Linked DNA regions of Saccharibacillus brassicae. The protein of the gene in region 1 interacts with the protein of each later gene in a pairwise test. Links are inferred from orthologs where the notes say so. Each region holds a gene or a part of one and is shown in the gene's direction. Other genes may lie near its edges.

Evidence for each region. Proteins that work in one complex are often made in the same cells at the same time.
Region 2: the proteins of tpiA (region 1) and pepT interact in binary tests that used the Escherichia coli proteins (3 or more experiments, as listed by UniProt). The link is inferred for Saccharibacillus brassicae from one-to-one orthologs.

What each region holds. Positions count from the first base shown.
Region 1 is NZ_CP041217.1:2,713,253-2,719,157, forward strand. What follows is about bases 2,999-5,791. They hold tpiA (triose-phosphate isomerase), read left to right. Parts: upstream 2,999-3,915; coding sequence 3,916-4,668; downstream 4,669-5,791. Other genes in these bases: FFV09_RS11415 (phosphoglycerate kinase), read left to right, coding at 2,999-3,596; gpmI (2,3-bisphosphoglycerate-independent phosphoglycerate mutase), read left to right, coding at 4,668-5,791. Outside these bases: FFV09_RS11405 (sugar-binding transcriptional regulator), read left to right, coding at 50-1,087; gap (type I glyceraldehyde-3-phosphate dehydrogenase), read left to right, coding at 1,193-2,203; more of FFV09_RS11415, read left to right, coding at 2,412-2,998; more of gpmI, read left to right, coding at 5,792-5,905. UniProt on the Escherichia coli protein: Involved in the gluconeogenesis. Catalyzes stereospecifically the conversion of dihydroxyacetone phosphate (DHAP) to D-glyceraldehyde-3-phosphate (G3P).
Region 2 is NZ_CP041217.1:2,211,220-2,219,009, forward strand. The notes cover bases 1,755-4,558. They hold pepT (peptidase T), read left to right. Parts: upstream 1,755-2,440; coding sequence 2,441-3,676; downstream 3,677-4,558. Other genes in these bases: FFV09_RS09220 (guanylate kinase), read right to left, coding at 1,755-2,125; FFV09_RS09230 (pentapeptide repeat-containing protein), read left to right, coding at 3,695-4,300. In the rest of the region: iron uptake system protein EfeO, read left to right, coding at 1-186; efeB (iron uptake transporter deferrochelatase/peroxidase subunit), read left to right, coding at 212-1,579; more of FFV09_RS09220, read right to left, coding at 1,580-1,754; FFV09_RS09235 (acetate uptake transporter), read left to right, coding at 4,734-5,354; FFV09_RS09240 (DsbA family oxidoreductase), read left to right, coding at 5,724-6,446; FFV09_RS09245 (response regulator), read right to left, coding at 6,614-7,768. UniProt on the Escherichia coli protein: Cleaves the N-terminal amino acid of tripeptides.

The sequences.
Region 1 (5,905 bases):
CATTGGTCCAACATTATACGGGCAGACGAAGTTTGCAGAGGTGGAACGCATGCAGAACATTCTCGAAATTCAGCAGCAGCTGCTTCCCGATCTCATGGAAACTCTCAAGAAACGGTATACGATCCTGCATCAGATTATGCTGACGGGCACGACGGGACGCCGAACGCTGGCCCACTCCCTTCAGATGACCGAACGCGTGCTGAGAGCCGAGACCGATCTGCTGAAAGCGCAGGGCTTGATTGAAACGGACACGGCGGGCATGCGGATCAGCGATGCCGGACAACTCCTTCTTGAGCGTCTGGAACCGGTATTGAAGGAATTGGTAGGATTGTCCAACCTGGAAGAGAAGATTCGCCGTTTCTACGGACTCCAGAAAGTCGTGGTCGTTCCGGGGAACTGCGAAGAATCGCCTCTCTCCAAGCGCGAACTCGGCAAGGCCGGGGCCAAAGCGCTGCTCGGCGTCATGCGGGGCGGAGACGTGGTGGCCGTAACGGGAGGCACGACGCTGGCCGAAATGGCCGAGCAGCTGACCTATCCGGTCAACGGTCCCCTCAAGGGGAGCTGGTTCGTTCCGGCTCGCGGAGGACTGGGCGAGAGCCTGGAAATCCAGGCGAACACGATCGCTTCCAACATGGCCAAGCGCGTCGGCGCCGATTACCGGCTGCTGCACGTACCCGATCTTTTGAGCCGGGAAGCGTACGAATCGCTCGTACACGACCCGAACATCCAGGAAATCGTTCGCGAGATCCGCACCGCCCGCATCATTGTGCACGGGATCGGGAACGCGGTGGATATGGCTAGAAGGCGCAAGCTGGACGAAGCTACCACCGACGGTCTTCGCGATAAGGGAGCGGTAGCCGAATCGTTCGGTTATTACTTCGACGAGAGCGGCAGCGTCGTACATAACATGCTGACGCTCGGACTCAGGCTCGACGATATCAAGGCGGCAGACGTCGTTCTTGGCATTGCGGGCGGCAAATCGAAAGCGAAGGCGATCCACGCGGTGCTGCGGTTCGGCCAGGAAGACATTCTGGTCATCGACGAAGCGGCCGCGATGGAGATTGTCCGGGTGCTGGAGAGCGCCTGATGAACTTGTTACTCATGGCGCCGTGTTTTCATCGATATGGAGACACACGCCTTGAATAAATGAAAACATTTCTTCAAAAACCATTTTCTTAGGAGGAACTGTTCAATGACTGTAAAAGTAGGAATTAACGGATTTGGTCGTATCGGACGTTTGGCTTTCCGCCGTATTCAAGACGTGCAAGGTATCGAGGTTGTCGCAATCAACGACTTGACCGATGCGAAAATGCTCGCACACCTGTTGAAATATGATACAACGCAAGGCAAGTTCAACGGCGAAGTCGAAGTACACGACGGCTTCTTCAAAGTGAACGGCAAAGAAGTAAAGGTTCTGGCGAACCGCAACCCTGAAGAACTTCCTTGGGGAGAGCTCGGCGTTGACATCGTGCTGGAATGCACAGGCTTCTTCACAACCAAAGAAGGCGCTGAGAAGCACATCACGGCTGGCGCCAAAAAAGTCGTCATCTCCGCTCCGGCAACAGGCGACATGAAAACCATCGTTTACAACGTGAACCACGAGATCCTCGACGGTACGGAAACGGTTATCTCCGGCGCATCTTGCACAACGAACTGCCTGGCTCCTATGGCAAAAACGCTGCAAGACCAGTTCGGCGTCGTTCAAGGTCTCATGACTACGATCCACGCTTACACCGGCGACCAAAACACGCTGGACGCTCCGCACCCTAAAGGCGACTTCCGTCGTGCCCGTGCAGCAGCGGAAAACATCATTCCTAACACGACTGGCGCTGCAAAAGCAATCGGTCTGGTTATTCCTGAACTGCAAGGCAAACTTGACGGCGCTGCACAGCGCGTACCGGTTGCTACAGGTTCCCTCACGGAGCTGGTAACGGTTCTCGAGAAGAGCGTAACGGTTGACGAAGTCAACGCTGCGATGAAAGCTGCAGCCGACCCGGAAACTTACGGTTACACGGAAGACGAAATCGTATCGTCCGACATCAAGGGCATGACTTACGGCTCCCTGTTCGACGCTACGCAAACCCGCGTAATGACAGTTGGCGACAAGCAGCTCGTTAAAACGGTAGCTTGGTACGACAACGAAATGTCCTACACGGCTCAACTCGTTCGCACGCTTGAGTTCTTCGCGAAAAAAGCTCAGTAATTCCGGACATTTTCGCACGGATTACGGCAAGTAAATAGCAATCTTTGGGTACGTTGGCCGTGTTCATGGGAACCCGGTCAATGTGCGACATGCGGATAAAGCGGAAACAGGGTAATTTTGTTTCCGCTTTTTCTAAGTTGCCGCGCTGCGAGAGTCGTATTCCTTGGAATCCTGAATTCTAAATTTGAGGGCATGGGGGATTTAATTTATGAATAAGAAAAGTGTACGTGACGTAGAAGTAAGCGGCAAAGTCGTGTTTGTGCGCGTCGATTTTAACGTTCCGCTCGAAGACGGAAAGATTACGGACGATACGCGTATCCGTGCAACGATTCCGACGATCGAATATTTGACCGAAAAAGGCGCGAAAGTGCTGCTGGCGAGCCATATGGGACGTCCGAAGGGCGAAGTTGTCGAGTCGATGAGACTGACTTCCGCCGCAGAACGCCTGTCCGAGCTGCTGGGCAAACCGGTTGCCAAAACGGACGAGTCGATCGGAGAGACGGTCAAGGCTAAAATCGCCGAGCTCAAAGACGGAGACGTGTTGGTACTTGAAAACGTGCGTTTCCACAAAGGCGAAGAGAAAAACGATCCGGAACTCGCCAAAGAGTTCGCTTCGCTCGCCGATCTGTTCGTAAACGACGCCTTCGGCGCCGCTCACCGCGCACATGCTTCGACAGAAGGCATCGCGCACCACCTGCCGGCCGTTTCCGGCCTGCTGATGGAAAAAGAACTCGACGTGCTCGGCAAAGCGCTGCTGAACCCGGAACGCCCGTTCACGGCGATCGTCGGCGGCTCCAAAGTCAAAGACAAGATCGACGTGATCGACAACCTGCTGAACATCGCCGACAACGTGCTGATCGGCGGCGGCCTGGCGTATACCTTCTTCAAAGCCCAAGGCTATGAAATCGGTCAATCGCTGCTGGACGACAGCAAATTCGACGTAGCGCTCGGCTTTATCGAAAAAGCCAAAAAGCTCGGCAAGAACTTCATGCTGCCGGTCGACATCGTGATCTCCGACGACTTCAGCGCTTCGGCCAACACGAAGATCATCAACGTTGAAGAAGGCATCCCTTCCGATTGGGAAGGCATCGACATCGGTCCGAAGACGCGTGCCCTGTACGCGGACGTCATCGCAAAATCCAAACTGGTCGTTTGGAACGGACCGATGGGCGTATTCGAAATCGAGCCTTTCTCCCACGGTACGCGTGCCGTAGGCGAAGCCTGCGCGAACACGGAAGGCTACACGATCATCGGCGGCGGCGACTCCGCTGCGGCTACCGAGAAATTCGGTCTGGCCGAAAAAATGAACCATATCTCCACGGGCGGCGGCGCTTCCCTGGAATTCATGGAAGGCAAAGCCCTCCCGGGCGTTGTCGCTCTCAACGATAAGTAAGATTCCCGTCTTCCCACCAAGAGCCGAGCGGGATCGCGTCAACCGATCCCGCCGCCTTTTCCTGCGAAGCGAGTGTTAAAGCGATTTTGAAAAATGATTCAAGTTCGGCATGCGCTTCGGAGCAGCGGAGAGTGATAGAGAGCCGAAGAAACGAAGTGGTCGCCTTTGAAATTCGATTTCAACCTCTGTTAGGCTTCAATTACAGAAATCGAATTTCAACACGCGATCGTAGGCCTCTATTACTCGAAGCGCCTCCCGACCGCAAACGCCAGCCGGAAAGTCTTTTTCAAAGAAGTCATTAAAAGGAGTGGATTATTTCGTGAGAACCCCAATCATCGCCGGCAACTGGAAAATGTTCAAAACCGTATCCGAAACGCTGGCCTTTGCCGAAGCGGTAAAAGGCAGCGCAGTCGTGGAAGGCGTGGAAACCGTCATCTGCGCACCGTTCACCAACCTTCCTGCCCTGACCGAAGCGGTCAAAGGCACCGGAATCAAAGTAGGCGCGCAAAACCTTCACTTCGAAGACAACGGCGCGTTCACGGGCGAAATCAGCGGCGTTATGCTCAAAGAGCTCGGCGTGGACTACGTCATCATCGGTCACTCGGAACGCCGCCAGTACTTCGGCGAGACCGACGAGATCGTAAACAAAAAAGTCGTGGCGGCTTTCCGCAACGACCTGACTCCGATCGTATGCGTAGGCGAAAAGCTCGAAGAGCGCGAAGCCGACCAAACCAAAGAAGTCTGCAAAGTTCAAACGGTAGGCGCGTTCCAGGGCCTGTCCAAAGAACAAGCGGCTGAAGTGGTTGTAGCGTACGAGCCGATCTGGGCGATCGGCACGGGCAAATCGTCGACATCGGCGGACGCGAACGAAGTGACGGCTTACATCCGCACCGTTCTGGCCGACCTGTACGACCAAGCGACAGCCGACGTGATCCGTATCCAATACGGCGGCAGCGTGAAGCCCGAGAACGTAACGGAATACCTCGGCCAAAGCGATATCGACGGAGCACTCGTCGGCGGCGCAAGCCTGCAGCCCGACTCCTTCACGGCCCTGGTTGAGGGGGCGAAGTAATGACAGCTCCAAAACCGGTAGCATTGATCATCATGGACGGCTTCGGTCTGCGCGAAGGCGTGGAAGGCAACGCGGTTGCCCAAGCCAAAAAGCCGAACTACGAGCGCTTTTGGAACAAGTATCCGCACACGACGCTGACGGCATGCGGCGAAGCCGTAGGCCTGCCGGAAGGCCAGATGGGCAACTCCGAAGTCGGCCACCTGAACATCGGCGCGGGGCGTATCGTGTATCAGGATCTGACCCGGATTTCCAAATCGATCCGCGAAGGCGATTTCTTCGAAAACGCGACGCTGGTCGGTGCCGTTCAATCCGCCAAAGACAGCGGCAAAGCGCTGCACGTGCTTGGCCTGCTGTCGGACGGCGGCGTGCACAGCCATATCGAGCATCTGTACGCTACGCTCGAACTGTGCAAAAAGCTGGACTTCCATAACGTATACATCCATGCCTTCATGGACGGACGCGACGTCGCTCCGGACAGCGGCAAGAAGTATATGGAACAGCTCGTGGCCAAGATCGCCGAAATCGGCGTAGGCGAAATCGCGACCGTACAAGGCCGCTATTACGCGATGGACCGCGACAAGAGATGGGAACGCGTCGAACTGGCTTACCGCGCCCTGGTCTACGGAACAGGCGAGATGGCCGACAGCGCGCTGGAAGCGGTGGAGAACTCCTACGCCAAAAACGTGATGGACGAATTCGTTCTGCCGACCGTGATTGCCAAAAACGGACAGCCGACCGCGAAGATCCAAACGGGCGACTCGATCATCTTCATCAACTTCCGTCCCGACCGCGCGATCCAGCTCTCCGAAGCGCTGACCGCTCCGGGCTTCGCCGGTTTCGATCGCGGAGACGCGCAGCCGGAAACGCTGAGCTTCGTCTCGTTCACGACATACAGCGTGAACGTGCAGGGCAGCGTGGCTTACTCGCCGAAGAACCTGAACAACACGCTCGGCGAAGTTCTCGTGCAGAACGGCAAATCGCAGCTGCGTATTGCCGAGACCGAGAAATACCCGCACGTGACGTTCTTCTTCAGCGGCGGACGCGACGTGGAACTGGAAGGCGAAACGCGCATCCTTATCAACTCGCCGAAGGTCGCCACTTACGACCTTCAGCCCGAGATGAGCGCGCGCGAAGTGGCCGACGCCTGCATCGCCGAGATCGAAGCGGAGAGACAGGACTGCATTATTCTGAACTTCGCCAATCCGGACATGGTCGGACACTCCGGCATGATGGAGCC
Region 2 (7,790 bases), 500 kb from region 1 along the record:
GGACACCGGGAGCTGGCGGACCAGCTCGACCAACAGTTCCGTACGATGGAAGAGACGCTGGCCCAATATAACAAAGACGGCAGCTATGCGCTCTACACCGATCTCAAGACGGAACAAATCCGGGAACTGAGCGATCAGCTGTCCCAACTGTCGGAACTGATGTCGCAAACGGCGAAAATCTTGTAGGCGCCACGGAGCGGAGGACGAAAAGATGAAGCATACGAAGCACGAACCGGCAGACGGCGAACGCGGCACCGAACGCGCAGACGGGAATCATTCGGCGCAAGACGCGAAGGCAGGCGAAGCCGCAGGAGCAAGCGAAACGGGCGGTTCGGGCCGTTCGGGAAAAGGCTACACGCGGCGGGAAATGCTCAAAATGTCCGCCGCCGCGGGCGGCGGGATCGCGCTGGGCGCAAGCGGCCTCGGCGCCATCCTGAAAATGTTCGGAGCGGCGGAAGCCCCTCCGGCCGCGGCCGGCGGAGAATCGGCGGCGGCCGCGAACGAGCGGCTGGACTTCTACGGCGAACACCAGGCCGGCATCGTCACCCCGCAGCAGACCTATATGTATCTGGTCGGCTTCAAGGTGACGGCAGCCGATCGCAAGACGCTGATCGGCCTGCTGCGGGACTGGACCCGCTTTTGCGACCTCAGCACGGGCGGCGCTTCCGCCGTCGAAGCGAACGGGCGCCTGCTGCCGCCGAGCGACAGCGGCGAAAGCGTCGACCTTCCGGCCGCGAAGCTCAGCGTCACGTTCGGGTTCGGCCCTTCCCTGTTCGCGCAGGGCGGACAGGATCGGTTCGGCCTTGCGGCGCGGGCGCCCAAGCATCTGCGCGACATTCCGCGCATGCCGAAAGACCGGATCGACGAAGCGCTGTCCGGCGGGGACATCTGCGTGCAGGTGTGCGCGGAAGACCAACAGGTCGCTTTTCACGCGGCGCGCAATTTGATCCGGCTGTCGGCTTTTACCGCCTCGGTGCTGTGGATGCAGGAAGGCTTCATCAGCTCGCCTCCGGGCAGCACGCCGCGCAACCTGTTCGGCTTCAAGGACGGCACGGCCAACGCGCTGCACGATTCCGGCGCCGGCTACGGCGACGTCGTCTGGTGCGGCGAAGACGAGCCGGACTGGATGCGGGGCGGCAGCTACCTCGCCTACCGCAAAATCCGCATGCTGCTGGAAGTGTGGGACCGTTCCTCGCTCAAGGACCAGGAAGACACGTTCGGCCGGCGCAAAGACTCCGGCGCGGCCTACGGCAAGACGGGCGAATTCGATACCGTCTCGCCGGGCGAACTGCCCGCGGACTCCCATGTCCGCCTGGCCAAACAAGACGGTGCGCAGATGCACCGCCGGGCCTATTCGTATACGGGCGGGATCGACGCCCGGACCGGCAATGTAGACGCCGGACTGCTGTTCCTCAGCTACCAGCGCGACCCGGACAAGCAGTTCGTGCCGATGCTGCGGCTGATGAGCCAAATGGACAAATTGAACGAATATACCGTGCATATCGCGAGCGGCCTGTTCGCCTGTCCGGGCGGCTGGAAGCCCGGCGAATACGTGGGGCAGCGCCTGCTGGAAGGCTAGCTAGGCGCCGAGCAGCGGGCGCAGCGCCTGCACGATCTCGCCCGCCCGCTCCAGGGCGCCGTCCCCGCTTCGCACGATGAGGTCGCAGCCGCTCAAGGCCGCGATCTCTTCGTCGTATCCGGCGAGGCGCGCCGCGATCTGCGCGGCGTCCGACCCGCGTGCCAGCAGGCGCGCTTCGCATTCGGCGCGCGAAGCGGCCACGCCGAGCAGCAGCGCGCGCTCGCCGAGCAGCGCCCGGGCGACGCGGGCTCCGCTTGCGTCGAGCACGATCGAACGCAGCCCCGCGCCGCGGGCCGTTCCTTCGATCGAAGCGAGCGACGTGCCGTACAGGTGGCCGCGGTATTCGCTCGTCTCCAGCATGTCTCCCGCGTCCTTCATCCGCTCAAGCGTCTGCCGCGGCGCGAAATGGTAATCGACTCCGTCGAGCTCGCCTGCGCGCGGCGCCCGCGACGTCCAGGTCACGATGCGGGGCAGCCCCAGCAGCGCTTGAAGCGTACTTTTGCCCGAAGCGCTCGGCCCTTGAAAAACAACCAGTGATACGTTCATGTTCCAACCTCCGAATACCGAAATCGCGGGAAGCGCGGCTTCTGCGATTTCGGTCTGATAAGATGCACGGTGTATTTTCTCACGTTCGGACGCAAATCGCCAGCCGGGCCGCGCTTTTTTCGAAAGCCTTTTTCATGATAAACTAACGGTATGCGCGTGCCCGCCGCATGCTTGCGTGCGAGCCGGGCCGCCAAATCGAAGCGCCGATCCGGTCGGAATGCCGCGCCGAAGCGCGCCTGCTCCCTTTTGCCGGGCGAGAGGCGTCCGCTTCTTCGGCCCGCCGGAGACGGCCCACGGAAAGAAGGCTTTGCATCCATGAAAAAAGAGCTGATCGAACGTCTCGACCGCTATGCCCGTTTCGATACCCAGTCCAACGAAGACAGCGAGACCTGCCCGTCCACGCCGGGACAGATGAAGCTGGCCGAGCAGCTCGTACGCGAGCTGACAGAAATGGGACTTACCGAAATCACGCTCGACGAAAACGGTTACGTCATGGCTTCGCTCGAAGCCAAAACCGACAAAAGCGACGTGCCCGTCATCGGCTTCCTCGCCCACCTCGACACGGCGACCGAACTGAGCGGCGCCAACGTCAATCCGCAGATCGTCGAGCGCTACGACGGCGGAGACATCGTGCTGAACCGCGAACTGGGCATCGTGCTCTCCCCGCGCGACTTCCCGGAGCTTACGCACTACGTCGACCATACGCTTGTGACGACCGACGGCACGACGCTGCTCGGCGCCGACGACAAAGCGGGCATGGCCGAGATCATGACTGCCCTGAATCATCTGATCGCGCATCCCGAACTGAAGCACGGCAAGATCCGCGTGGCGTTCACGCCGGACGAAGAGATCGGGCGCGGCCCGCAGCGCTTCGACGTGGAAGCGTTCGGCGCGAAATACGCCTATACGATGGACGGAGGCCCGCTCGGCGAACTGGAGTACGAAAGCTTCAATGCGGCGGCCGCCAAAGTGACGATCAAAGGCGTGAGCGTCCATCCGGGCACGGCCAAAGGCAAAATGATCAACGCCGCCAAGATCGCGATGGAGTTCCACCGCCGCCTGCCGGAGCAGGAGTCGCCGGAATTCACGGAAGGCTACGAAGGCTTTTTCCACCTGCTCGACATGAACGGGGGAACGGATCAGGCGACGCTGTCGTACATCATCCGCGATTTCGACCGCAGCAGCTTCGAAGCGCGCAAAAAGCTGATGGAAAGTATCGCCGGCGAGTTCCGTCAGACGTACGGCGACGAGAACGTGCTGCTGGAGCTGCGCGATCAGTACTATAATATGCGCGAGAAAATCGAACCGGTGATCGAGATCGTGGACCTGGTCGGCGACGCGATGAAGAAGCTCGGCATCGAGCCGGACATCCGTCCGATCCGCGGCGGCACCGACGGCTCGCAGCTGTCGTACATGGGCCTGCCGACGCCGAACATTTTCACCGGCGGCGAAAACTACCACGGCCGTTACGAGTTCGTCTCCGCCGACAACATGGTCAAAGCGACCGAAGTCATTCTGGAAGTCGTCCAGGCGTTCGAGCGCCGGGCCTAGACGGGAGGCGCCATCGACATGTTCGAATATCAAAATCGCGAATACGAAGACGTCGATTTCGGCTCGCAGGAGATGCGCGACGGCGAATTGGTCAACTGCACGTTCGTCCGCTGCCGCTTCGCCTACGGTTCGATGGAAGAGATTCTGACGACAGGCTGCCGGTTCACCGAATGCGATTTTCGCGGCGCTTCGATGAACGGATCGATCCATACCGATTCCGCGTTCGAGAACTGCAAGTTTACGGAAGCGAATCTGTTCGCGGCCAAGTTCGACAGCTGCAAGATGACCGGGTCCGACTTCGCGGGCGCGAAGCTGGACGGCTTTACGGTCGTGCGCGGCGACTGGTCGTACACGAATCTGCGGCAGACGCGGCTGGACCGGCAGGATCTGCGCGGAGCGCGCTTTTTCGAAGCGGATCTGTCGCAGACCAGCCTGCAAAAAGCCGATCTGCGCGGAGCCGACCTGACCCGCTGCGTGCTGGCCGGAGCGAAGCTGCAGGGCGCGGATCTGCGCGAAGCGATTCTCGACGGCGTCGATTTCAAATCGCTGGACGTCAAAAACGTGCGTATGGACCGCGAGCAGGCCGTCCTGTTCATGCGCGCCTACGGGGCCAAAGTCGATTAAAGCGACGCCAATCTCAAGACGCCCGGCGACGCGCTGACGCCGCAGCGGATCGAGCAGATCGACTTCCTGTTCCGGGACTGAACCGGAGCACGACCGGAGCACGCCGGAGTCCGTCGTGATCGCTAGCACTTGGCTGCCTGTTCCAGACCGCCGGCTTCGGCCGGCGGTTTTTTGGCGTGTCCGCGAACCGGGTGGGCGAAAGGCGTCTCTTCGTCCGGACCACAGACAGCCGTTTTTTCGAATCGCGGGTCCGGTAAGCGCATCCACTTTCTTCCCGCTGCCGATTCCCGAAATTTTTTCGTAGAAACATGACTTTCCATATTCATTTCGGCTTTCTTTTCGAGTACAATAGGTCAGTTGAGTTCTACACGGAACGTAAAGCTCCGGGCCTTATCCGCTTTCTATCTTGCATTGTTGGAGGAATAACAGAATCATGAATCACCCGTCCCCTACCCACGTCAAAATCACTACCGCCGATCCCGGCGCCATCGGCTTGTTCGGTCTGGCCATCGTCACGCTCGTCGCTTCGTCGCAGAAGCTCGGACTGACGGAAGGTCTCGGTTACGCTGCAGCCTGGGCCGTTTTCCTGGGCGCCTGCGCCCAGTTGTTCGCCGCGATCCAGGACGCCAAGCACGACAATACGTTCGGCATGACCGCTTTTGCGGCGTACGCGTTTTTCTGGTTCGCGATGGCGGCCAACTGGATGATCAAACTCGGCACGTTCGGACCGGAACTGGCCGGGTCTGTCGACGGCAAGCAGCTCGGCTTCGCCTTCGGCGGCTATCTGGTCTTCACGCTGTTCATGACGATCGGGGCGATGGAGACGAACAAAGTGCTGTTCTTCATCTTCTGCCTGATCGACGTGCTGTTCCTCGGCCTGACGTTCGACGCGTTCGGCGCTCCGGAATTTTTCCACCAGCTCGCCGCTTACGCGGAAATGGCGATCGGCCTGCTGTCGCTGTACGGCTGCGGCGCCAACGTGCTCAACGCGCACTTCGGCCGCGAGTTCCTGCCGATCGGCAGACCGTTCGGCATCTTCAAGCCCCGTCCTTAACCGGAACAGGCAAAGGTTCGACCGTCCCGCTTCGCGTATGTGCGCGAAGCGGGATTTTTGCGTTCAGCCTGCCGCGTGCTGCGTGTACGGACCTGCTGCGGCTGCGGCGACGCGCGGCGGACGCAGCCGCTTGGCGCCGGAAAAGCTTCAGAACAGGGTCGGAACAGGGTCAGAACAACGCCGGAACAGGGTCAGAACAGTGTAGGAAGCTCTTCTTTTCACGAAAAGGCTTGATTTACTTACTAAATGTAACTATAATGATGTTAAGTAAGCAAATCATAGCCATTCCTGCGGAACGCCGCGCGCTGCCCGATCCCTAGAGGAGCGTAAGCGCGCCGTCCGCATGCAGCGGCAAAAGGAGTTTTTCCCATGAAAATCGAAGTCTGGTCGGACTATGTCTGCCCGTTCTGTTATATCGGCAAGCGCCGCCTCGAACACGCCCTGGAGCGGTTCCCGCATCAGGATCAGGTCGAAGTCGTCTATAAGAGCTTCGAACTTGACCCCAATGCCCATGTGCATATCGAAGGCGATATTCACGATCTGCTCGCCGGCAAGTACGGCATGAGCCGCGAACAGGCGATCGCTTCGAACCACAGCGTCGGCGAAGCGGCCAACGGCGTCGGCCTGCATTACGATTTCGACCGGATGCGCTACACGAATACGTTCGATGCGCATCGCGTCGCGCATTTCGCGGCGGAGAAAGGGCTGTCCCAGGCCGTGACCGAACGCCTGATGCAGGCTTACTTCACCGAAGGCGCCTTCCTGGGCGATCCCGAAGAGATCGCGAAGCTTGCGGCCGAAGCGGGCCTGGACAAGGACGAAGTGCTCGGCGTGCTGAACTCGGACGCCTATGCCCAAAACGTCCGGGCGGACGAAGAACAAGCGACGCAGCTCGGCGTGCGCGGCGTGCCGTTCTTCGTGCTCGACGGCAAGTTCGCCGTATCCGGCGCGCAGCCGGACGAAGTGTTCGATCAGGCGCTGACCCGCGCCTGGGGCGAACGTTCGCCGCTGACCGTGCTCGGCGCGGACGACGGCGATGCCGAAGGCTGCTCGGACGGTTCGTGCGCGGTGCCGCAGGCCAAGTCGGAGTAAGCCCGCTTGCAGGCGTGCTGACGGTCCGGGCCAGGCAGGCTCAGGCGTTCCGTTTACGGAGCCGGATGCCTGACTGGCTGCCTGCCGCGCGGCGCCGCATAAGCCAGACAAAAGCCCCGATGACCGCAGCTGCGGTCATCGGGGCTTTTTGGGGTGCGTCGCGATATTCAGCTTCGGATCCGCTCGTACAGACGTTCCGTCTGCGACTCCGGCCTGACGCCGAGTTCTTCCTGCAGCAGGCGCTCCAGCGACAGATAATGTTCGCGCGCCTGCCGCTTGTCTCCGGCCGCCTCGCAGGACCGCATCAGCTCCCGGCAGACGTCTTCGGCGAACGGTTCCTCGCCCTGAAGCGCGCTCAGGCGGCGGATCGCTTCCTGCGGACTGCCGCTTTCCCGCTCCCGTTCGGCCAGCTCCAGCGTCAGGCGCAGACGCAGCCTCTTCAACTCGTCGGCCCGGTTCTCGGCCCAGCCGTAGTCGTGCTGCTCCAGGTATCCGCCGCGCCACATGGCGAGCAGCCGCTGCAGGCCGGACATTCGCCCGGCCGCGTCGCGGGGCAGTTGTTCGCTGCCGCGCTCGAACAGCTCGGCGTCGGACGACGCCCCGCCGCGCAGCAGGCGGTAACTCTCCTGCCGGTATTCCAGCTGCAGCCGGGGATTCCACTCTTTGAGCATCTTGCGCAGCTGGTAGACGGACGTGTGCAGATACGCCGCCGATTTATCGATCGGGGCGTCCGGCCAGAGCAGGTCGATCAGCTCGTCGCGCCGCACCCATTGCTCGCCTTGATGCAGCAGGTAGGCGAAAAGTTCCTGCGCCTTCGCCGTGCGCCATTTGATCGCACGAACGTCGCCGGACTCGGGATCGACCAGTTCCAGGCGGCGAAAAGTCAGGATGTCCGCAGGCGGCCGCTCTTCGTCCGCCGCCGAAGAGACGGGCGCCGAAGGGACACCGGCGGCCTGTCTGGCTTGAACGGAAGGCACGATCCGGTCAATCGCTTTTTGCAGGCGCGGCGTGCCGATCGGCTTGAGCAGGTAATCGATCGCCTGCAGATCGAACGCTTCCACCGCGTAATCGGAATAGGCGGTCACGAAGATGATCGCGATGCCGGGGCGGGCCTGCTGGATATACTCCGCCGCTTCGAGGCCGTTCATCTCGGGCATACCGATATCCAGAAAAACGGCATCTACCGCTTCCTGTTCCAGCCGTTCGAGCCCTTCGCGCGCCGACGTGCACAGAACGGCCGGCTCGATCCGTCCGTCTGTTCGCAACAGGCGCTCCAAGTGCATCAAAGCCGGCTTTTCGTCGTCGATCAGCATTGCCCGCATGCCTACTCACTCCTGTTGTGTA